DNA from 3 places in the Streptomyces sp. NPDC012769 genome. Region 1 is predicted to be linked to each of the others. Evidence: riboswitches for the same ligand, from Rfam matches in the RefSeq annotation. Region 1 holds a riboswitch; each other region holds the start of a gene.
What was found. A riboswitch is a leader RNA that binds a small molecule or an ion and turns the genes downstream of it on or off. The one in region 1 is predicted to bind cobalamin.
Positions count from the first base shown of each region.

Region 2: linked by a shared signal. The riboswitch ahead of ACFY7C_RS15010 (cobalamin biosynthesis protein) and the one ahead of ACFY7C_RS06905 (ABC transporter substrate-binding protein) in region 1 are both predicted to bind cobalamin.
Region 3: linked by a shared signal. The riboswitch ahead of ACFY7C_RS22650 (ribonucleoside-diphosphate reductase subunit alpha) and the one ahead of ACFY7C_RS06905 (ABC transporter substrate-binding protein) in region 1 are both predicted to bind cobalamin.

Region 1 covers NZ_JBIBCP010000001.1:1,534,956-1,542,578, reverse strand. The annotation lists gene ACFY7C_RS06920 (ATP-binding protein) at 1-199, opposite strand, end outside; gene ACFY7C_RS06915 (STAS domain-containing protein) at 196-603, opposite strand; gene ACFY7C_RS06910 (STAS domain-containing protein) at 645-1,049, opposite strand; cobalamin riboswitch at 1,226-1,424, shown strand; gene ACFY7C_RS06905 (ABC transporter substrate-binding protein) at 1,463-2,521, shown strand; gene ACFY7C_RS06900 (FecCD family ABC transporter permease) at 2,638-3,606, shown strand; gene ACFY7C_RS06895 (ABC transporter ATP-binding protein) at 3,603-4,391, shown strand; gene ACFY7C_RS06890 (questin oxidase family protein) at 4,388-5,398, opposite strand; gene ACFY7C_RS06885 (LysR family transcriptional regulator) at 5,608-6,498, opposite strand; gene ACFY7C_RS06880 (DMT family transporter) at 6,602-7,555, shown strand; gene ACFY7C_RS06875 (leucyl aminopeptidase) at 7,552-7,623, shown strand, end outside.
Region 2 covers NZ_JBIBCP010000002.1:1,313,111-1,320,733, reverse strand. The annotation lists gene ACFY7C_RS15040 (neutral zinc metallopeptidase) at 120-1,010, shown strand; gene ACFY7C_RS15035 (VOC family protein) at 1,078-1,485, shown strand; gene ACFY7C_RS15030 (hypothetical protein) at 1,532-2,914, opposite strand; gene ACFY7C_RS15025 (alpha/beta hydrolase) at 3,047-4,174, opposite strand; gene ACFY7C_RS15020 (anion permease) at 4,515-5,777, shown strand; gene ACFY7C_RS15015 (hypothetical protein) at 5,803-6,024, shown strand; cobalamin riboswitch at 6,152-6,285, shown strand; gene ACFY7C_RS15010 (cobalamin biosynthesis protein) at 6,320-7,294, shown strand; gene ACFY7C_RS15005 (cobyric acid synthase) at 7,291-7,623, shown strand, end outside.
Region 3 covers NZ_JBIBCP010000004.1:289,144-296,766, forward strand. The annotation lists gene ACFY7C_RS22630 (HD domain-containing protein) at 1-704, shown strand, start outside; gene ACFY7C_RS22635 (hypothetical protein) at 784-1,764, shown strand; gene def (peptide deformylase) at 1,832-2,461, shown strand; gene ACFY7C_RS22645 (ribonucleotide-diphosphate reductase subunit beta) at 2,543-3,553, opposite strand; gene ACFY7C_RS22650 (ribonucleoside-diphosphate reductase subunit alpha) at 3,553-5,910, opposite strand; cobalamin riboswitch at 6,042-6,182, opposite strand; gene ACFY7C_RS22655 (GNAT family N-acetyltransferase) at 6,222-6,734, opposite strand; gene mctP (monocarboxylate uptake permease MctP) at 6,814-7,623, opposite strand, start outside.

The DNA.
Region 1 (7,623 bases):
CGGTGAAGTCCCGGCAGCGGGTCACCGCGCCGCCGGCGCCGTGCAGCAGCAGTCGCCGGACCTGGCCCTGGGCGAGGTTCCCCGCGCCTTCGAGGCCTCCGGAGTCCCTGGCGTGGCCGCTGTGGCCGCTGTAGCCGTCGTGGCTGGTATGGCTGGTGTGACCCGTGTTCCCGGTCCCCGCGGTGTCCCCGCGCCTCATGATCCCTCCGCCGCTGGTGAGCCGTCTGTTGTCGGGGCGTCCGCGAGGGCGGCGGTGGTGCTCTCGTACACCCGGAAGACCGCCCGCGCACCCGTTATCTCGAACATCCGGTCCACCGGCGGGCGCAGTCCGGCGAGGTCGAGCCGCCCGCCGCCGTCCAGCATCCGCAGCCGGGCCCTCAGCAGTACGTTCAGACCGGTCGAGTCGCAGAACCGCAGGCCCGAGCAGTCGACGACGACGCGCCCGGACCGGTCGAGCCGCACCAGCGCCTCCTTGAGGGGGGCCGCCGTGTCATGGTCGAGTTCGCCGGTCACAGTCAGCACGACCGTGCCGGGTTTTCGTCCCTCCAGGACGTGAACGCCGAGCCGCCCCGCGAAGTCCTCCGCTGCCTCCGTGGCTCCCATGCGGTCACAGCTCCTTTCCGTCCTCGGCGGTACCGCCATGATCAGGCGAAGCACAGGTCGGCGCGATCCTTGACGATGGTGAAGAGACGCAGTGTCCCCGTCAACGCGAACAGCCGACGCAGTCGCCGGGGGAACGGCCCCGCCGGCACCAACCGGTGGTCGGCGAAGTGCGCGGCCACCAGCTCGTGCAGGAACGAGGAGTCCCCGCAGCCGACCTGGGAGACGTCGAGGACGACCAGTCGCGGCTCGGCGAGCCGCGCGTCGGCGAACGCGTCGTGCAGGCAGCCGGCCGTCTCCACGTCGAACTCCCCGGTCGCCGACAGGACGACCACCGCGCCCGGCTCCGGCGAGGGCTCGCGCACCACCCACGCCGTCCCCGACGAGGGCCGGTACGTACGGGGCTCCGGAACCGCGTCGGGGCGTGGCACGAACTGCGCGTCGACCATCACCGCACCTCCGCCCAGCACGTGCCCCGATCCGCGTTCCCTATGCGTGCGGGCACCCGGAAGCAGGGGTGCGGCAGGGGTGGGGCGAGAGTGAGGGACGGGGGAGCCGGGGTCGCGGCGTCGGCGAGCCGGGGGTGCGGCGGGGTGCCGGACCGTCAGGTCGTGATCTTGGGCTGTGGTAGCTTGCGGTGGCCAGTCGAACTCCCGTGCGTGACGCACGGTGGTCAGGGAATCCGGTGCGAATCCGGAACTGACGCGCAGCGGTGAGGGGGACGGGCGGGGCACGACGCCACTGGGCCGGGACGATCGGGCCGGGAAGGCGCCCCGACCGAGCGATCCCGAGTCCGAAGACCTGCTGGCGGACCGTACGGACCGGGCCTCGCGCACAGGCCCCTCGACGACCAGGATCAGCCGTGCCCCTTCACCGTCCCGCCCGCCCCGCCGCCCTGCTTCTCTGCGGGGTCCTGCTCCTCACCGCATGCGGCAGCGCCCCCACGGACTCCGACACCGCCACCGGCACCGGAGGCGGCGCCGCGTCCGCCGACGCGAAGAGCCGCTCCCTCGAGAACTGCGGCCGGACGGTGCGGGTCCCGCCCGGCGGGCCGCGCCGGGCCGTCTCCCTCAACCAGGGCACCACCGAGATCATGCTGGCCCTCGGCCTCGCCGACCGCATGGTGGGCACCGCCACCTGGACCGACCCGGTCATGAAGGGCCTGGAGAAGCCCGCCGCCGCCGTGCCCCGCCTCGCCGAGAACAACCCCTCCTTCGAGAAGGTCCTCGACACCGAACCCGACTTCGTGGCCGCCTCCTTCGCCTCCACCCTCGGCAAGGGCGGCGTCGCCACCCGCGAGCAGTTCGAGCAGCTCGGCGTCCCCACGTACCTCTCCCCGTCCGACTGCCTCGGCAAGGACAACTCCGGTGGCGGCGACGGCAGGCGCACCACCCCGCTCACCATGGAGACCGTCTACGGCGAGGTGCGCGACCTCGCCCGGCTGTTCGGCGTCGAGGAACGCGGCGAGCGGCTCGTCGCCGAACTGAAGGCCCGGGTGACGAAGGCCACCACCGGCCTGCGCGGCGCCGGCGTCAGCGTCCTCTACTGGTTCTCCGACGCGCACTCGCCCTACCTGGCGGGCTGTTGCGGGGCGCCCGGCGTCATCACCCGCGCGACCGGCACCGAGAACGTCTTCGACGACACCACCGAGGAATGGCCCCAGATCGGCTGGGAGACCGTCGCCGACCGGAACCCCGACCTCCTGGTGATCGGCGACCTCACCCGCAAGGCACAGTCGGGGGAGAGCGCCGCCAAGAAGATCGCGTTCCTGGAGTCCGACTCCGTCACGAAGAAGATGGACGCCGTACGGAACAAGAGGTACGTGCTCCTCAGCGGCCAGGCCATGAACCCCACCATCCGCACGGTCGAGGGCATCGAACAGGTCGCCGCCGCCCTGCGCGCCTCCGGCCTCGCGAAGTGACCGGCACGGTTCCGCGCGGCTCGCTCCCGCGCCGGGCACTTCCGCACCGGGAACTCCCGCACCGGACATCCCCGCGCGGCTCGCTCCTGCGCGCCGCCGCCGGCTGCGCCGTGCTCATGCTCTCGCTCGCGGTCGCCGTCACCATCGGACCGGCCGACATCGGCGTCACCGACGTCTGGTCCGCCGTCTCCGCCCACCTCGGCGGCGCCCCGTCCGGCCTCAGCCCCATCCGCGACGGCATCGTGTGGAACCTGCGGCTGCCCCGTACCCTCCTCGCCGCCGTGTGCGGCGCCGGGCTCGCGCTCTGCGGGGCGGTGATGCAGTCGCTGCTGCGCAACCCGCTCGCCGACCCCTTCGTCCTCGGCGTCTCCTCCGGCGCCTCGACCGGCGCCGTCGTGGTCGTCGTCCTCGGCGTCGGAGGGGGAGCCGTCTCCGTCTCCGCCGGGGCGTTCGCCGGCGCCGTCTGCTCGTTCGCCGCGATGCTGCTGCTCAGCCACGTCCTCGGCGGCACCACCGACCGGGTCGTGCTGTCCGGCGTCGCCGCCATGCAGCTGTTCTCCGCGCTCACCTCCTTCGTCGTCGTCACCTCCGCCGACGCCGAGACGACCCGGGGCGTCCTCTTCTGGCTGCTCGGCTCGCTCAGCGGCGCCGGCTGGACCGACGTGTGGCTGTGCCTCGCCGTCCTCGCGCTCACCCTGGCCGTCTGCCTCGCCCACACCCGTACCCTCGACGCCTTCGCGTTCGGCCAGGACGCCGCCGCCACCCTCGGCGTACGCGTCGCCCACACCCGGCTCGTGCTGCTGACCGCGACCGCCCTGCTCACCGCGGCCCTCGTCAGCTCCGCGGGCGCCATCGGCTTCGTCGGCCTCGTCCTGCCGCACGCCGCCCGCGCCCTGGTCGGCTCGGGCCACGGCCGGGTGCTGCCGGCCGCGGCCCTCGGCGGCGCGGTCTTCCTCGTCTGGGTCGACACCCTCGCCCGTACCGTCCTCGAACCCCAGGAGGTACCGGTCGGCGTCGTCACCTCCCTCGTGGGCGTCCCCGCCTTCGTCCTCGTCCTGTACCGGAGCAGGAGCGCCCACCGATGACCCTGCACGCGGAACGTGTCACCCGCACCACCGCCGGCCGGCTGATCCTGGACGGCGTCACCGTCACGCCCACGCCCGGCGGCGTCACCGGGCTCCTCGGCCCCAACGGCTCCGGCAAGTCCACCCTGCTGCGGCTGCTCAGCGGAGTCCTCGCCCCCACCTCCGGCGTCGTCACCCTCGACGGCCGGCCCCTGCCGGAGCTGCGCCGCCGCGACGTGGCCCGCCGGGTCGCGGTCGTCGAGCAACAGGCCGACACCCTCGTCGAACTGACCGTCGCCGACGTCGTACGCCTCGGCCGCATCCCGCACCGCCGCGCCTGGTCCGCCCCCTCGGCCGCCGACGAGCGGGCGGTACGGGACGCCCTGCGCCGCACCGACCTGGAGGACCGCGCCGGCCAGCCCTGGCACACCCTGTCCGGCGGCGAACGCCAGCGCGTCCAGATCGCCCGCGCCCTGGCCCAGGAACCCCGCGAGCTGCTCCTCGACGAGCCCACCAACCACCTCGACATCCAGCACCAGTTGGACCTGCTCGACCTGGTCACCGGCCTCGACGTCACCACGATCGTCGCCCTCCACGACCTCAACCTGGCCGCCGCCTACTGCGACCAGCTCGTGGTCCTCTCCGCCGGCCGCGTGACCGCCGCCGGCACCCCGCGCGAGGTGCTCACCGCCGAACGCGTCGCCGACGTCTACGGCGTCCGCGTCGAAGTCACCCACCCCGGCCCCGACGACCGCCCCCACCTGCGCGTCCTCGGCTCCCTGAGCGGGGGCGGCCGGGGCGGCTAGTCCGGGCGGGCGCTCAGCTCGATCGCGCGCAGGGCTGCGGAGAGGGCGCGCTCGTCGCCCACGTCCAGGGCGGTGTCGGTCAGCTTGATGACGTGCTCGTCGCCGTGGGACAGGGCGCGGGCGAAGACCTCGTCGGCGGTGAGGGATCCCGGCGGGGCGGGTTCGATCCCCGCGGCCGGGGCGTACATCGCGGTCACGGCGGCCGACGCGGTCCACGCGGCCCGCAGGCTGGGGACCCAGAGGGCGCGGGGCAGCGCGGGGAGGGTCCGCAGGACGGCGTTGGGGGCGGTGGCCGCGTGGACCAGCATCGTCTCCTCGCCGTGGCCGTGGGTGGCGTAACGGTGGGTGGCCGCCCGGACGAGTTCGGCCAGGCGCCGGTGCGCCGTGTCGGGGTCGTCGACCGAGGCGGCCCACACCGGCAGCCGCGTCACGCGGCCCAGCCGGGCGGGGAAGCCGCCGTCCTGCTCGGCGATGGGCGGCACCGCGTCGAGGGCGTCGGCCGCGCTGCCGGCGCCGGGCAGCGGGGTGAGGCCGGTCACCGGGCGGTGGCGGGCGGCCCAGTAGCCGAGACCGTGGGCCAGCTCCGTCAGCCGCGGCCCGGTGAGCTCGCCGGACAACAGGGTGCGCACCGCGTGCCCCACCCGGATCACCGGGTGCGTCGAACCGCCGTACATCCCGGGCAGCAGCCGGGGCCACCACTCCGCCAGCACGTCACGCCACGGCCGCTCGGCCAGCTCCCGCTCGAAGTGGGCGATCCAGTCGGCGGCCCGGCGCGGATCGCCCAGCGCCGCGTGCCAGTCGGCGGCCGTGACGGGTGCGACGCCGGCCGGGAACTCCTCCAGCTTCGGTGCGTACCGGTCGAGCCAGCGGTGCACCGCGCGCGCCTGCCCGTGCGCGGCGAGGGCCTCGACGGCCATCGGCGCGTGGTTGGTGAGCCGCCCGAGCCGCTCGGGCCCGGACGCGTGCAGCCGCTGCAGGGCCTCGTCGAGGGTTCCGGTGGTGTCCATGGGCGTGCCTGTGCCGGTGGCCGTGTCCGCGGGTTTGCCGGTGCCGGTGGCCGTGGCCGTGCCGGTGTCCGTGCCTGTCGTCTCCATGGGCCGACGGTAGGCAGGGGCCCCGGCTCGGCGTAACCGACGGAAGCCCTAGCCGGACTAGGCGCCGGGACCTAGGCCGGGGCCGCACAGTCCCTCCGGCCCGCCCCTTCCCGGGCGGGCCCTCACTCCCCGGCCGCGTCCTTCAACGCGTCGAGCAGCGTGCGCAGGACGGGGTGTTCCAGGGAGGTTTCGCGGACCACGGCGTGGATCGTCCTGACCGGTTCCGGGTGGCGGACGCGGCGGATGGCGACGCCGGGGTGGCGGGCGCTGAGGCCCAGGCGGGGGATGAGGCTGACGCCGAGTCCGGCGGCGACGAAGCCCTGGGCGGTGGCGTAGTCCTCGGACCTGGCCGCGAAGTCCGGGCTGAAGCCCGCCGCGGCGCAGGCGTCGATGAGGGGGGCGAGGCAGGGGCCGGGGGGTTCGCTGCCGACCCAGGGTTCGCCGGCGAGGTCGGTGAGGTCGATGACGCGCTTGGCGGCGAGCGGATGGCCGGCGGGCAGCACCGCCTGGTACGCGTCGTCGAGCAGGTGGACGACACGGATGCCGTGGAGTGCGCCGGTCGGTGGGCGGACGACGACGGCCAGGTCGGCGTCGCCCTCGTACACCTCTGACAGGGCGTCATCCGGATCGGCCACCTTGGGGTCGATCGCCACGCCCGGGTGTTCACGGCGGATCCGGGCCAGGGCGGGGGCCAGCAGGGTCGGGCCGACCGAGGCGAAGTAGCGGAGGGACAGCCGGCCCTCGCGGCCCGCGCGCAGGTCGGCCAGCGCGGTCTCGGCCTCGGCGAGCTGCTCGCTGATGACGGCCGCGTACCGGGTGAGCAGCAGGCCGGCCGCCGTCGGCTTCACGCCCCGGCCGGCCCGTTCGAGCAGCGTGACCGCGGTCTCCCGCTCCAGCGCCGCGATCTGCTGGCTGATGGCCGAGGGGGTGTAGCCGAGGTGCGCCGCGGCCGCCGTCACCGAGCCGCTGGTGATCACGGCGCGCAGCACCTGCATGCGTCTCACATCGAGCATGTAGCGCAACTTAACAGAGGTGCAGAACCTTTTGCTTGTCCTTCCAAGAAGAGTGGGGCACCGTTCACCAGGGCTGATCAAGGAGGCGCAGGTGAACGGTGTCATGGACAGGATCCGAGGGTGGGCACGGATCGGCGTGCTCGCTCTCCTCTGGGGGTCGACCTTCCTCTGGATCGAGGTGGCCCTGGAGGCGCTGACCCCGGTGCAGGTGACGTTCGCCCGGTGTCTGCTCGGGTCCGTCACCCTGCTGGCCGTCTGTCTGCTCTCCGGCCGGCGGCTGCCCCGCGGCCCGTCGGTCTGGGGCCGGGTCTTCGTGGCCGCCTTCTTCTGCAACGCCCTGCCGTTCGCCCTGTTCAGCTTCGGCCAGCAGAGCATCGACTCGGGTGTCGCCGGAGTCCTGAACGCCACGACCCCCCTGTGGTCCCTGCTGATCGGCGTGGTCGTCGGATCCGAGGGCGCTCCGCGCCCGTCGCGGGTGACGGGCCTCCTGCTCGGATTCGCCGGAGTCGTGCTGATCTTCGCGCCCTGGCATGCCACGGAGTCGGGCGGCTGGGGAGCCCTCGCCATCGTCGGCGCGGCCGCCGGCTACGCGGTCGGCTTCCTCTTCATGAGCCGCCACCTGGCCGGCCGGGGCATCCCCACCATCTCGCTGTCCGCGGCGCAGCTCGTCGCGGCGACCGTCCTCACCGCGCCGACGCTCGCGGCGGGAGGCCCGACACCGATCGACATCACCCCCGGGCAGGTGATCGCCGTGGTCGTCCTGGGTGTCGTCGCCACCGGCGTCACCTTCCACCTCACCTACCGGAACATCGCCGCCGAAGGCGCCACGAACACGGCCACGGTCGGTTACCTGCTGCCGGTGGTCTCCGTGGCCCTGGGAGTCGTCGTGCTCCACGAGGACTTCAGCCTCCGGATCGCCCTGGGGATGGTGATCGTCCTCGCCGGCGTCGGCCTGACCCGGCGGTTGACGCCGGCCCCGGGACCGGACCGGTCGACGCCCGCCGCCGACGACCCGACACCAGGACTTCCCCGCAGGGAACAGGACGTACGACCGTGACCACTCTGACCGTGACCACCCTGCCCGCCGCATCCGTGCCCGCCGACTGGATGGTGATCGGCGTCGCC
Region 2 (7,623 bases), on a different contig from region 1:
GCCACAGATCACAGGCAGGGCATTTCGCGAGATTCCCCACAGTCCCCACGAACGCCTGCAAAAGGGGTGGAAGTCGTCGGTCTCTCCGATACTCGGCAGAAACGCGGAGGGCGGTGGCCATGCAGTTCGACGACGACGCCAACCTGGACACCTCGGAGGTCAAGGACGTCCGGGGCAGCCGCGTCCCCGGCGGCAGAGCCACCGTCGGCGGCGGGATCGTCGGTGTCATCGCCCTGATCCTGGGCCTGCTCTTCGGGGTGGGCCCCGACCAGCTGGGCCTCTCCTCCGGCGGCGACGAACCGGTCGCGACCTCCTCGTCGGCGGCCCAGGTGGACCGGACCTGCCGGAAGGGCTCGGACGCCAACACCCGCGAGGACTGCCGGATCGTGGCCGTCGTCAACAGCGTGCAGGACTTCTGGCGGGCGGAGTACCAGCGGCGCGGAGGGCGGTACGGGGCCGCGTCGACCGTGATGTTCAGCGAGCGGGTCCCCACCGCCTGCGGCACGGCGAGCTCGGCCGTCGGCCCGTTCTACTGCCCTGGCGACCGGCAGGTCTATCTGGACCTCGGCTTCTTCGACGAGCTGCGCACGAAGTTCGGCTCGACCGGCGGGCCCTTCGCGCAGGCCTACGTGGTGGCGCACGAGTACGGCCACCATGTGCAGAACCTCATGGGCACGCTGGCCCGCGCCCAGGACGGCCGGACCGGGGCGGACTCCAACGCCGTGCGCGTGGAGCTGCAGGCCGACTGCTACGCGGGCGTGTGGGCGCGGCACGCGACGACCACGCCCGACGACAAAACCGGCCGGCCGCTGCTCACCCGACTCACGGACCAGGACGTCCGCGACGGTCTGGACGCGGCCGCGGCGGTGGGCGACGACCGGATCCAGGAGCGCTTCCAGGGCCGGGTGACCCCGGAGAACTGGACGCACGGCTCGGCGGCGCAGCGGCAGCAGTGGTTCCGGACGGGCTACACCACGGGCGACATGGCGCGCTGCGACACCTTCCGGTGAGTCGCGTGCGTTGTCGGTGGCGGCTGCCAGACTGAGACGCAGGTCACATCGAGAGGAAGTGATCGGGATGGCTGAGGCACCCGACATCTGTCCGACGCTGACGTACGACGACGCGAAGGGCGCGATCAGGCTGCTCACGGAGGCGTTCGGATTCACCGCGGACGCCGTGTACGAGGGGGAGGACGGCAGCGTGGTGCACGCCGAGCTGTCCTACGGGAACGGGACGGTGATGCTCGGCAGCAAGGGCACGGGCAGCGAGTTCGACAAGCTGATGACCGGCGCGGGCCCGGCCGGGGTGTTCGTCCACGTGACCGACGTGGACGAACACCATGCCCGGGCCGTGGCGCACGGCGTCGAGATCCTGATGCCGCCGACGGACCAGGACTACGGCTCCCGGGACTACATGGCCCGGGACGCCGAGGGCAACGTCTGGAGCTTCGGGACCTACGCCCCCGGCGCGGCGACCGCCGGTTAGGGGGTGTCTCGGCCGGGGCGCCCGGCCCCGGCCTCCGGCCCGCCCGTCAGGCGCCGCCCGTGTGGACCTGGAAGGCTGCCCTGCGGACCGCCTTGGCCAGGGCCGGGTCGGGGTGGGCGGCGGCGAGGGCGACCAGGACCTGGACGGTGCGGGGGTGGCCGACGGCCCGGACCTCGTCGAGCAGGGCGGGGACGGTGCCCTGGACGGCCGAGTCGAGGTGGCGCACCAGCAGGGCGCTCTCGCCGTGGTCGGCGACGGCCGCCGCGGTGTCCACCCACAGCCAGGTGGCCTCCTCGCGGGTGAGCACCTCGGGGGCGTCGTCCGGGTCGGCGCCCTCGTACTCGGCGAGCCAGAGCAGGGCGTACGGCCGGAGCGAGGGTTCCGTGAGGGCGGCCCTGACCTCGGGCTCGGCCGGGGCGCCGACGACGCGGAGGGCCTCGAAGGCGAGGCCGCGCAGCAGGGCGTCCTCGCCGCGGGCGACGGCGAGCAGCTCGGCGACGGCGCTGGAGAGGGTGCGGGCGGCGAGCCAGGCGCGGTACTCGTCCCGGGCCGGTCCCGGGCTGAGCCGGGCGCAGCCGCGGAGCATGTCCTCGGCGGACTGCTCGATGTTGCCGGCCGGGCTCTGGGCGGCGACGCAGATCTGCTCCAGCTTGACCCACACCGCCCAGTTGCCGAGCGGGGTGAGGGTGGCGTGACCGCCGTCCGCGCCCTCGCCGAGCGTCAGGGCGCCGACGGCCGCGAGACCCTTCAGCGCCCAGTCGAGCAGGGCGGGCAGGCCTTCGGCGGCGGGCGGCGTCTCGACGGCGGCGCCGGGGGCCGGGACCTCGCAGCGCTCCTCGCGGAGTTCGGCGACGCGCTGCCGCAGCAGGTCGAGCAGGCCGGCCACGGCGACGGGTCCGGCGGAGAGCTGGAGCAGGGAGAGGACCTGGGGCACGGCCTCGACGACCTCGGCGACGGCGCCCGGCACCACGTCCTCGGGGGCGGGGTGCGTCAGTGACCAGGCGTCGAAGAGGGCGACCCAGCCGCGCAGCACCGCGGAGTCGTCCCGGTCCCAGGCCTGGAGCCGCCAGCCGGGGCGGGCGGTGTCGCCGTGCAGTTCGACGAGCCCGGCGAGCCGGGCCCGGTCCCAGCCGGCCTTGACCTGTGCGGGGGTCAGGTCCAGTGCGGCGGAGGCACGTTCCCCGTCGGGGGGTGCCGTCTCGGCCTGCCGCTCGACGGCGGCCCACCGCGCGATCCGCACGGCGTCGGCCAGGACCGCCCGGGCCTGCCGGGCCAGTTCCGCCCGGGGTGGCGTCCCCTCGGGCGGCCGCGGCGCCGGGCGGGTGCGCCGGTTCGTCACGGCCCTGCGCGCGGTGGCGAGGGACCGCGGACGGACGAGTCGGAGTCTGGAGTTGCGCGCCAATGGTTCATCGGGCTTTCGAGACGTCACGGAGGCAGTCTTCCCGCTGACGGCCCGAAAGCCCAATCGGAATCCGCAACGCCGCGTCGGCGCCCTCGCCTTCGCCGCGGCGGGGCCCCGTCCGGCCCCCGCGCACCGCCCGGCCCGGCCGGGCGGACGCCGTCAGACGAGGGGGGTGAGGAAGCGGCGGAGGGCCTCTTCGTAGGCGAGCGGGTCGGCGTTCCACATGGCGGCGTGCGGGGCCTCGCGGACCGTGGTGAGGGTGACCAGGTCGGGGCGGAGCTCGGCGAGGCGCCGGGAGCGGTCCCAGGGGGCGAGGGTGTCGTCGGGGCCGTGCAGGACGAGGGTCGGGACGCGCAGGGCGCGGGGGTCGGCCGCCTCCTGGAGGCGGTCGCCGTGCAGGCCGGTCCTGCCCTGGGCCGCACGCACGGCGAGCGGCAGGAGCGGGCCGGGGACGCGGCGGGCGGAGGCCAGGTTGCGCAGGGTGGCCTCCCAGTCGAGGACCGGGGAGTCGAGGACGAGGCCGCGGATCCGGTCGCGCATCCCGGAGCTCGCCGCGGCGTGCAGGGCCATGGCGGCGCCGGTGCCCCAGCCGTGCAGGACGACGTTCGCGGCGCCGCGGCGGACGGCGTAGCGGACGGCGGCGTCGACGTCGCGCCACTCGGAGTCGCCGAGGTGTCCGAGCCCGTCGGGCGCGTCGGGCGCGCCGAGGTCGCCCCGGTAGGCGGGGACGAGGACGGGGATCTGCCGGCGGTGGAAGAAGGGGAGCAGGTTGAGCGGGTGCTCGCGGGTGGTGCCGAGGCCGTGCAGGGCGATCACCCAGGTGGCGCGCGCGCCGGGGACGACCCAGGCGGGCAGGCCGCCGAGCTCGCCGGGGATCTCGACCTCCTCGTAGGGCAGGCCGAGGGCGGTCTCGGGGGTGCCGCGGTGCAGCTGGGGGGTGAGGCGGACGCGGTCGCCGGGGGCGAGGGCACCGAGCTCGACGCGCTCGAGCCGGCGCACCACCGTGTCGGCGGTGTGCGGGACCCGGTCGAGGACGGGGCCGACGACGGCGTGCAGGCCGTCGGCCTCGATGCCGTACGTGCCCGGGCGCAGGGAGGCGAGGCTGCGGGTGAGGGTGATCCGACCGGGGCCCGTGGCGTGCACGGTGAGTCTGGGGTCTCCGGGGAAGGGCCGTCCGGACGGCACCCCGAGGGCGGCGTCGCTGGCGTACCGGCCGGCCGCCACCGCGGCCGCGCCGAGACCGATCACTGTGGTGACGGCCGCTGCCGTCGCTGTAGCCGGGCGCACGCTCCCAGTGTCCGCAGCCGGGCCCCGCCGTGCCACCGGGCGGCCCTTCCTTCGAGTGATGTGGGTCTCCCCGACGGGGTCCTCCGTGCGGCTGACGTCGTCCACGGGGCGATACGGGATGAGAGCGGGGGAAGCGGCACAGGTCGGCTCCGTACCGGAATCGCACGGATTACCCGGGGTCGCAGGGTGACCGCATCGTGGACAGGGGGGTCGCGAAGGGCGGAAACGGAATCTGCCGACACCGGTTCGGGACACCACGCCGCCCGACCCAGTTCACCTTCCGTTCACCCAGGTTGCCTACGTTCGGCTAGCCACTGACGTCAAACGATTGCCTGGGTAAATGGAACACATCACGCTGCTGCTCGCGATTGTGGTCGTGACAGCTCTCGTGTTCGATTTCACGAACGGTTTCCACGACACCGCCAACGCGATGGCGACGACCATCTCGACCGGTGCTCTCAAGCCCAAGACGGCGGTGGCCATGTCCGCCGTGCTGAACCTGGTCGGCGCGTTCCTGTCGGTGGAGGTCGCCAACACGATCTCCAAGGGACTGGTCAACGAGGAAGGCATCCAGCCCGAAGTCATCCTGGCCGCGCTCGTCGGCGCGATCCTGTGGAATCTGGTGACCTGGCTGGTCGGACTGCCCTCCAGCTCCTCCCACGCCCTGATGGGCGGCCTCATCGGCGCGACCGTCGCCTCCATCGGCGTCAGCGGTGTCAACGGCGGCGTCGTCGTCACCAAGGTGCTCCTGCCCGCGATCGCCGCCCCGCTGGTCGCCGGCCTGGCCGCGATGCTGGCCGCCCGCCTGACGTACCGCCTCGACCGGAACGCGGACGCCAAGACGACCGCGAAGGGCTACCGGGCCGGCCAGATCGCCTCCGCCGGTCTCGTCTCCCTCGCCCACGGCACCAACGACGCGCAGAAGACCATGGGCATCATCACCCTCGCCCTGGTCGCCGGCGGCACCATCGCCCCCGGCTCCAACCCGCCGGTCTGGGTCATCGTCTCCGCCGGTGTGGCGATCGCGCTCGGCACCTACCTCGGCGGCTGGCGCATCATCCGCACCATGGGCAAGGGCCTCACCGACCTCCAGCCGCAGCAGGGCTTCGCCGCCCAGACCAGCGCGGCCACGGTCATCCTGGCCTCCTCCAACCTGGGCTTCTCCCTCTCGACCACGCACTCCTGCTCCGGCGCCGTCATGGGCGCGGGCCTGGGCCGCAAGGGCGGTGTCGTCCGCTGGTCGACCGCCACCCGGATGTTCGTCGCCTGGGGCCTGACCCTGCCGGCCGCCGGTCTGGTCGGAGCCGGTGCCGAGTACGTGGCCCGCCAGGGCGACTGGGGCGTCTACACCGTCGCGACCTTCCTGGCCGCCTCCTGCCTCGCGATCTGGCTGATCTCCCGCCGCCAGGTGGTCGACCACACCAACGTCAACGACGTCGAGACCGACACCGAGCCCGCGGGCGTCGTCACCACCGCCATCGCGGCCGTCACCCCGCCGCCGGCCGGCTCCGTCGCCGCCGTCACGGACGAGGACCTCAAGGCCACCATCCCCGCGCCGGGCACGGCGGACCCGACCGCTCCCCCGGCCCCGGCCGCGGTCTGAGCAAGAGGAACAAGGAAGCAACCGCATGAAGATCGACTGGGCAGCTCTCGGCTCCGTCTTCGGAGTCAGCCTCGTGGCGACCGTCGCCCTCGTGGGCCTGTTCACCCTCGGCATCGTCGGCCTCTCCAAGCAGGAGCAGGCCGCCGCCCAGGGAGGCTCCGCCGCCCTGGCCCGCACCGGCGCCTACGCCTGCTTCGCCCTGTGCGCCGCCGCCGTGGCGTACGGCATCTATCTGATCGTCGCCTGACCCGGCGAACCGGACGACCTGACGGCCGGGCGGTCCGCACCTCGTGTGCGGGCCGCCCGGCCGCCGTGTTTGTGGTGCTTCGCACAGTGACCCGCCGCAGGTCAAGGGTGAGTTGACGGCTGTTCGCGGAGCGTGGTGGACTGCCGAGGCCAGTACGGCGGCAATGGAGAGGAAGCCCGGTGCGATTCCGGCGCGGTCCCGCCACTGTGACCGGCCCCGCGGGGCCGGGAGTCAGGAACTCTCGCCGCCGGTCACGTCGATCCAGGGCGCGGACCCTGAGTGAGGACACAGCGCCATGCCCGGCCGCCGCCCCAGACTTCCCGGCACCACCCGTGTCTACGCCTACGGAGCGGCCGCCGGCCTCGCCGTCGATCTGCTCCTCGGCGACCCCCGCCGCGGCCACCCCGTCGCCGCCTTCGGCCGGGCCGCCGCCGCGGTCGAGCAGCGCCTGCACCGCGACCACCGCGGACGCGGCGCCCTGCACACCGCCGTCTGCGCCGGCACCACCGTGGCGCTCGGCGCCCTCGCCGCCCGTACGGTACGCGGCCACCACGCCGCCTCCGTCGCCCTGACCGCCGCCTCCGTGTGGGCCGTCGTCGGCGGTACGACCCTGGGCCGCGAGGCCCGCGCGATCGGCGGCGCGCTCGCCGCCGGCGACCTGGAGGTGGCCCGCGAGCGGCTGCCCCATCTGTGCGGCCGCGACCCCCAGTCCCTGGACGGGCCCGCGATGGCCCGCGCGGTCGTCGAGTCGGTCGCCGAGAACACCTCGGACGCCGTCGTGGGCGCCCTCTTCTGGGGGGCGGTCGCGGGCGTGCCCGGCCTGCTCGGCTTCCGGGCGGTGAACACCCTGGACGCGATGGTCGGCCACAAGTCCCCCCGCTACCGGCGCTTCGGCTGGGCCTCGGCCCGCCTCGACGACCTCGCCGGCTGGCCGGGCGCCCGGCTCACCGCCGTGCTCGCCGGCGTGGCGGGCGGGAACCCCCGCGGCGCGCTGAGGGCCTGGCGGGCCGACGCCGGGAAGCACCCGAGCCCCAACGCGGGCCCGGTGGAGGCCTCCTTCGCGGGTGCGCTGGGCGTACGGCTCGGCGGCACCCTGTCGTACGGCGGACGGGTCGAGCACCGGCCCGTGCTCAACGGGGAGGGGCGGGCCGTCGAGGTGGCCGACATCGACCGGGCGGTACGGCTGTCCCGCCGGGTGACCTGGCTGACCCTGGCCGCCTGCGTGGGCGGCCGGATCCTGACGAACGCGGTGAAGCGGAGGTACGCATGAGGGGCGGGGGGCTGCTCGTCGCCGGGACCACGTCCGACGCGGGCAAGAGCGTCGTCACGGCCGGCATCTGCCGGTGGCTGGTCCGGCAGGGCATGAAGGTGGCGCCGTTCAAGGGCCAGAACATGTCCCTGAACTCCTTCGTCACGAGGGAGGGTGCCGAGATCGGGCGGGCACAGGCCATGCAGGCACAGGCCGCGCGGGTCGAGCCGACCGCCCTGATGAACCCGGTGCTCCTCAAGCCGGGCAGCGACCGCTCCAGCCAGGTCGTGCTCATGGGCAGGCCGATCGGCGAGCTCAGCGCCCGCGGCTACCACGGCGGGCGGCAGAAG
Region 3 (7,623 bases), on a different contig from region 1:
GCCCGCTGCTCCGCGACGAACTGCGCGCCCTGCTCGGCATCGGCTCCGCCGTCTGCGCCACCGGAACCGTCATGGCCCTCGGCGTGGCCGCCGCCGGACTGTGGGCGCTGCCCGTCTTCGCCGTACCGCTGCTCCTGGCCCAGGTCTCCTTCCGGCGGTACGCGGCCGTGCGCACCGTCAACCGGGAGACCATCGCCTCCCTCGCCCGCGCCACCGAGGTCGCCGGCTGCACCCCGCCGGGCCACGCCCGCCGGGTCGCCGCGCTCAGCCGGGCCGTGGGCCGGGAGCTCGGCCTGTCCGGGCACGAACTCACCGTCCTCGAATACGCGGCGCTCATGCACGACATCGGACAGCTCTCCCTGGTCGACCCGGTCGCCGGCGGCGCGACCGCCCTGCTGCCCGCCGCGGAGCAGCGCAGGATCGCCCTGCTCGGCGGCGCCGTGGTCCGCCAGACGGGCGTCCCGGCGGCCGTCGCCGTCGTCGTGGAGCGGCAGGCCGACCCGTACCGCGAGCAGCCCCTGCCCGCCCGGATCGTCCGCGCCGTCAACGCCTACGACGACCTCGCCGCCGGCACCGCGGGCGGCGGCCTCGGCGCCCTGGAACGGCTCCGTCTCGGCACCGCCCGCGACTACCACCCCGACGTCGTGGAATCCCTCGCCCGCGTTCTCGCCCGGGGCGGCGTCACCCCTGCTCCTCCGGGGTAACCCATGGGTAATGAGCGCGTGTCCGACCGGGCATGGTTGGATGCGAACAAGAGGGTGAAGCGACCGGCAGGCGGGAATCGTGAGGATCTTCGGGAAGGTACGGCATCGGCCCTCCGCCTCGTGGCGGCAGGCCACCGACCGCGCGTTCACGCTGATCGGCGACGGCCGGTACGAGGACGCGGGCGCGCTGCTGACGCGCGCGGCGGACCTGGAGCCCTGGCTCTCCGAGTCCTGGTTCAACCTGGCCCTGCTGCACAAGTTCCGGCACGACTGGGAGCAGGCCAGGGCCGCGGGGCTGCGCGCCGTCGCCCTGCTCGACAAGGAGACCGGCGCCCCCGACTGGTGGAACGTCGGCATCGCCGCCACCGCCCTGCAGGACTGGCCGCTGGCCCGCCGCGCCTGGCAGGCCTACGGACTGAAGGTCCCCGGGGCCGCCTCCGGCACCGGCGAACCGGCCGGCATGGAGCTGGGCAGCGCGGCCGTGCGGCTCTCCCCTGAGGGCGAGGCCGAGGTCGTCTGGGGCCGCCGGCTCGACCCGGCCCGGATCGAGGTGCTGTCCATCCCGCTGCCGTCCTCCGGCCGCCGCTGGGGCGAAGTCGTCCTCCACGACGGCGTGCCCAACGGCGAGCGGACCACCAGCGCGGGCCCCTCGTACCCCGTCTTCGACGAGATCGAGCTGTGGGCGCCCTCACCGGTGCCGACCTGGGTGGTCCTCCTGGAGGCCGCCACCGAGGCCGACCGGGACGCCCTGGAGCAGCTCGCCGCCGACGCCGGCTTCGCCGCCGAGGACTGGTCCTCGTCCGTACGGCTGCTGTGCCGGGCCTGCTCCGAGTCGACGATGCCCAGCGCCGAGGGCGAGGGCGAGCACCTGGACCCGCACGACCACAGCGAGCCGGGCCACCCCGGGCCGCTCGGCCACCGCTCGCCCGGCGAGCTGTGGGTGCCGGAGCGCGAGTGCGGCATCGCCGCGCCCGCCGGGCTGGTCCGCGGGCTGCTCGACGGCTGGGTCGCGGACAGCCCGGACAGCCGCGAGTGGCGGGATCTGGAAGAGGTCTGCTGAGCCGGTGCCCGTGGGCCCGTAGGCTGTCCTCCGACGGAATCGGGTTTTCAGGAAGGCGCGGCCGGACATGGCGCAGCAGGAGACGGACGAGCAGATCAACGACGGTTACGTCGTGGACACGGAGGACTGCGAGGCGCGTGAGCTCGCCCACCGCGAGCGGGGCACCTCGCGTCCGATCACGGTCGTCGGCAACCCCGTGCTCCACCGGGAGTGCAAGGACGTCACCGAGTTCGACGAGAAGCTCGCCCAGTTGATCGACGACATGTTCGCCAGCCAGCGCACCGCCGAGGGCGTCGGCCTCGCCGCGAACCAGATCGGCGTGGACCTGAAGGTCTTCGTCTACGACTGCATGGACGACGAGGGCGTCCGGCACGTCGGCCACGTCGTCAACCCGGTCCTCCAGGACCTGCCGGCCGACCGCCGCGTGCTCGACGACTCCAACGAGGGCTGCCTGTCGGTGCCGACCGCGTACGCCTCGCTGGCCCGCCCGGACTTCGCCGAGGTGCACGGCAAGGACATGCACGGCAACCCGATCAAGGTCCGCGGCACCGGCTACTTCGCCCGCTGCCTCCAGCACGAGACGGACCACCTCTACGGCTTCCTCTACATCGACAAGCTGTCAAAGCGCGACCGCAAGGACGCCCTGCGCCAGATGGCCGAGGGCACCCCGCGCTACCCGGTCGTCCCGAACGACTGACCCGTACGCGCCACGGATACGCGACACGGAAGAGGGCCCCGCACTCCATGAGTGCGGGGCCCTTCCTCGTACCGTACGGACTCAGAAGTCCTCGTCCAGGTCCACCGAACCCTCGACCGCCACCTGGTAGGCGGACGGGCGGCGCTCGAAGAAGTTGGTCAGCTCCTGGACGCCCTGGAGCTCCATGAACCCGAACGGGTTCTCCGAGCCGTAGACCGGCGCGAAGCCCAGGCGGGTCAGGCGCTGGTCGGCGACGCACTGGAGGTACTCGCGCATCGACTCGGTGTTCATGCCCGGCAGGCCGTCGCCGCACAGGTCACGGCCGAACTGGAGCTCCGCCTCGACGGCCTCCTTCAGCATCGCGGTGACCTGCTCCTGGAGCTCGTCGTCGAAGAGCTCCGGCTCCTCCTTGCGGACGGTGTCCACGACCTCGAAGGCGAAGTTCATGTGCATCGTCTCGTCCCGGAACACCCAGTTGGTGCCGGTGGCCAGGCCGTGCAGCAGGCCGCGGGAGCGGAACCAGTACACGTAGGCGAAGGCGCCGTAGAAGAACAGGCCCTCGATGCAGGCGGCGAAGCAGATCAGGTTGAGCAGGAAGCGACGGCGGTCGGCCCGCGTCTCCAGACGGTCGATCTTCTCCACCGAGTCCATCCAGCGGAAGCAGAACTGCGCCTTCTCGCGGATGGACGGGATGTTCTCGACGGCGGCGAACGCGGCGGCGCGGTCGTCCGGGTCGGGCAGGTAGGTGTCGAGCAGCGTCAGATAGAACTGGACGTGCACGGCCTCCTCGAAGAGCTGGCGCGACAGATAGAGACGCGCCTCCGGGGAGTTGATGTGCTTGTACAGCGTCAGGACCAGGTTGTTCGCCACGATCGAGTCGCCGGTCGCGAAGAACGCGACCAGGCGGCCGATCATGTGCTGCTCGCCCGGGGACAGCTTGGCGAGGTCGGCGACGTCCGAGTGGAGGTCGACCTCCTCCACGGTCCAGGTGTTCTTGATGGCGTCGCGGTAGCGCTCGTAGAAGTCCGGGTAGCGCATCGGACGCAGGGTCAGCTCGAAGCCCGGGTCGAGCAGGTTCTTCTCAACGGTCATTACTGGCAGGCCTCGCAGGACTCGGGGTTTTCGAGGGAGCAGGCGAGGGCGTCGGCGTCCGGCGTCGCCTGCTGGACGGGGATGGTGGTGGCCTGGGCGGCGCGGGCGATCCGGGTCGCCGGGCGCGAGCGCAGGTAGTACGTGGTCTTCAGACCCTGCTTCCAGGCGTACGCGTACATCGACGACAGCTTGCCGATGGTCGGCGTCTCCAGGAACAGGTTCAGCGACTGCGACTGGTCAAGGAACGGGGTGCGGGCCGCGGCCATGTCGATCAGGCCACGCTGCGGGATCTCCCAGGCGGTGCGGTACAGCTCGCGGACCTCCGCCGGCACCCAGCCGAAGCCCTGCACCGAGCCGTTGGCCTCGCGCAGCGCCTCGCGGGTCTGCGCGTCCCACACGCCGAGCCGCTTCAGCTCGTCCACCAGGTAGGAGTTGACCTGGAGGAACTCGCCGGACAGCGTCTCGCGCTTGAACAGGTTGGAGACCTGCGGCTCGATGCACTCGTAGACGCCCGCGATCGAGGCGATCGTCGCGGTCGGGGCGATGGCGAGCAGCAGGCTGTTGCGCATGCCGACGGCGGCGATCCGCTCGCGCAGCGCGGCCCAGCGCTCGGGCCAGTTGAGCTCGACGTCGTAGTGGTCGGGGTGCAGCACGCCCCGCGCGGTGCGGGTCTGCTCCCAGGCGGGCAGCGGGCCGCTGCGCTCGGCGAGATCGGCGGAGGCCTCGTACGCGGCGAGTATGATCCGCTCGGCGATCTTCGTGGACAGCGCGCGGGCCGGGGCCGAGTCGAAGGGCAGCTTCAGCTTGAAGAAGACGTCCTGGAGGCCCATCGCGCCCAGGCCCACCGGGCGCCAGCGGGCGTTGGAGCGGCCGGCCTGCTCGGTCGGGTAGAAGTTGATGTCGACGACCCGGTCGAGGAAGGTGACGGCGGTGCGGACGGTCTCGTCGAGCCGCTCCCAGTCGAGGTCGCCGGTCGCGGTGTCCACGAACGCGCCCAGGTTGACCGAGCCGAGGTTGCACACGGCCGTCTCGCCGTCGTTCGTGACCTCGATGATCTCGGTGCAGAGGTTCGAGGAGTGGACGACGGTGCCGGGCTCGGCGGTCTGGTTCGCGGTCCGGTTGGAGGCGTCCTTGAACGTCATCCAGCCGTTGCCGGTCTGCGCGAGGGTCCGCATCATCCGGCCGTAGAGGTCGCGGGCCGGCATGGTCTTGCGGGCCAGGCCCGCCGCCTCGGCCTTGCGGTAGGCGGCGTCGAACTCCTCGCCGTACAGGTCGACCAGCTCGGGCACGTCGGCCGGGGAGAACAGCGACCACTCGGCGTCCGCGTTGACCCGGCGCATGAACTCGTCCGGGATCCAGTGCGCCAGGTTGAGGTTGTGCGTCCGGCGGGCGTCCTCGCCGGTGTTGTCGCGGAGCTCCAGGAACTCCTCGATGTCCGCGTGCCAGGTCTCCAGGTAGACCGCGGCGGCGCCCTTGCGGCGGCCGCCCTGGTTCACGGCGGCGACGGAGGCGTCGAGGGTCTTCAGGAACGGGACGATGCCGTTGGAGTGGCCGTTGGTGCCGCGGATCAGCGAACCGCGGGCGCGGATGCGGGAGTAGGACAGGCCGATGCCGCCCGCGTGCTTCGACAGCCGCGCCACCTGGTGGTAGCGGTCGTAGATGGAGTCCAGCTCGTCCTGCGGGGAGTCCAGCAGGTAGCAGGAGGACATCTGCGGGTGGCGGGTGCCGGAGTTGAAGAGGGTGGGGGAGGAGGGCAGGTAGTCCAGCCGGCTCATCAGCCCGTACAGCGCCGCGACCTCGTCCACGGCGCGCACGCTGTCGTCCTCGGCGAGGCCGCAGGCGACGCGGAGCATGAAGTGCTGCGGGGTCTCGATCACCTTGCGGGTGAGGGGGTGGCGCAGCAGGTAGCGGGAGTACAGGGTGCGCAGGCCGAAGTAGCCGAAGCGGTCGTCGGCGGCCGGGTCGATCGTCCCGTCGAGCCGGGCGGCGTGCAGCGCGACGAAGTCGGCGGTGCGGTCGGCGATCAGGCCCTCGCGGTGTCCGACGGCGACCGAGGCGGAGAAGGACACCGCGCCCTGGCCCGCGGCCTCTTCGGCGATGGTGAGGGTGAGCAGCCGGGCGGCCAGCCGGGAGTACGCGGGGTCCTCCGCGATCAGTCCGGCGGCGGCCTCGGTGGCCAGCTCGCGCAGCTCCGCCTCGTCCGAGCCGGCGTGCCGGCCGCGCAGCGCGGCGGCGGCGACCCGGCCGGGGTCGGTGTCCCGGAGGTCGGCGGTGAGATCGGTCAGGGTCCGCAGGAGTACGGTCCCGGGTCCGTCGCTCTCGATCGCTGCGGCCGGATCGGCGGGCGCGATGGTCACGTGGGGGCTCTCCCTCGCTCGGCTCGGGGCCAGGGCGGGGGGAGGCGGAGGGCGGGCGGCCGTACGCACGGCGGCACCGCGTCCACCGGCCCACTCCGCGAGGCCCGGACGTCTGTGGCACCCGGAACGGACGGACCGGGCGCACTGTCGGCAGGTCTTCGGACTCACTTCGTACGGAAGCGCATGAAGTACACCGTTGCGGGACAGTTCCGGATTTCCACCGGATTCCCCTGCGACGACAGCGAGCACGAGCATACATGTGGGGGGCGCCGCTTGCGGCACCCCCCACATGTTGTGTGTCGTTTGCTTCGCTACAACTCCAGGGTGTAGCAGAGCAGCAGGAATTCGGGGCGATCGGGGATGGGGGACCAGTCCCGTTCCGGCGTGTGCCGGAAGCCCAGACGGTCGTAGATGCGGTGTGCGGTACGCATGCCGGTCTGGGTGGACAGGACGATCCTCTCGCAGCCCGGGACGGCCCGGGCGCGGTCGACGCAGGCCCGGACGAGCGCTTCGCCGACGCCGCGGCCGCGGGCGGCGTGGTCGACGGCCAGCATCCGGATCTCGGTCTCCCCGGCGCGGGCGCGATCGCCCATCACCCCGGGGGCCGGGACGAAGGTGACGCCGCCCAGGATGGTGCCGGCCGCGTCGTCCACGGCCACGAGCACGTCGGCGACCTCGGCCCGGCCGGCCACGTTCCGCAGATGTCCGAAGTACCAGTCGTCCTCGCCGTGGAGGAGGTGCCCGTCCTCGAGATAGGCCCGGCCGGTGATCTCCCCCAGGGTCTCGTGCTCCTCCGGCCGTACGTCTCTGATCGTGAAGTCCATGCCCAGCAGTCTCCCTCGGGTACGGCTCCGCCCGCCGCCCGGTTTCCCGGGGGCGGGCGGAGCGACGGGTGTGCCGCGGTCAGTGGCCGGCGCCGACCTTCGGCAGCTCGGTGACGACGCCCTTGTCGCCGGCGTCGGCCGTGTAGTCCTCGGGCCGGGTCTCGTCGACGCCTTCGGGCGCCTTGACGGCCTTGAGGACGAAGGTGAGGACGACGGTGACGACGACGTTGAGGACGAAGGCGGTGAGGCCGATGTAGCCGATCTCGCCGATGCCCGGGATCTCGGCGGAGGAGCCGCCGAAGTGCTTCTGGGTCGGGCTCGCGACCCCGTAGGCGGCGGCGGTGCCGTAGACCATGCCGACGGCCCAGCCGGCGAGCAGCGCCCAGCGGTGGAACCAGCGGGTGAACAGGCCGCCGACCAGGGCGGGGAAGGTCTGCAGGATCCAGATGCCGCCGAGCAGCTGGAAGTTGATGGCGACGGTCTTGTCCATGGTGAGGACGAAGACCAGCGCGCCGACCTTCACCAGCAGCGAGACCAGCTTGGAGACCTTGGTCTCCTGCTCGGGGGTCGCGTCGGGCTTGAGGAAGTCCTTGTAGATGTTGCGGGTGAAGAGGTTGGCCGCGGCGATCGACATGATCGCGGCCGGCACGAGCGCGCCGATGCCGATCGCGGCGAAGGCGACGCCCGCGAACCAGTCCGGGAACATGTTCTCGAAGAGCTGCGGGATGGCGAGCTGGCCGTTGGACACCTTCACGCCGGCCGCGATGGCCATGAAGCCGAGCAGTGCCAGCAGGCCCAGCATCAGCGAGTACAGCGGCAGGATCGTGGTGTTGCGGCGGATCACCTCGCGGCTCCGGGAGGAGAGCGTCGCGGTGATCGAGTGCGGGTA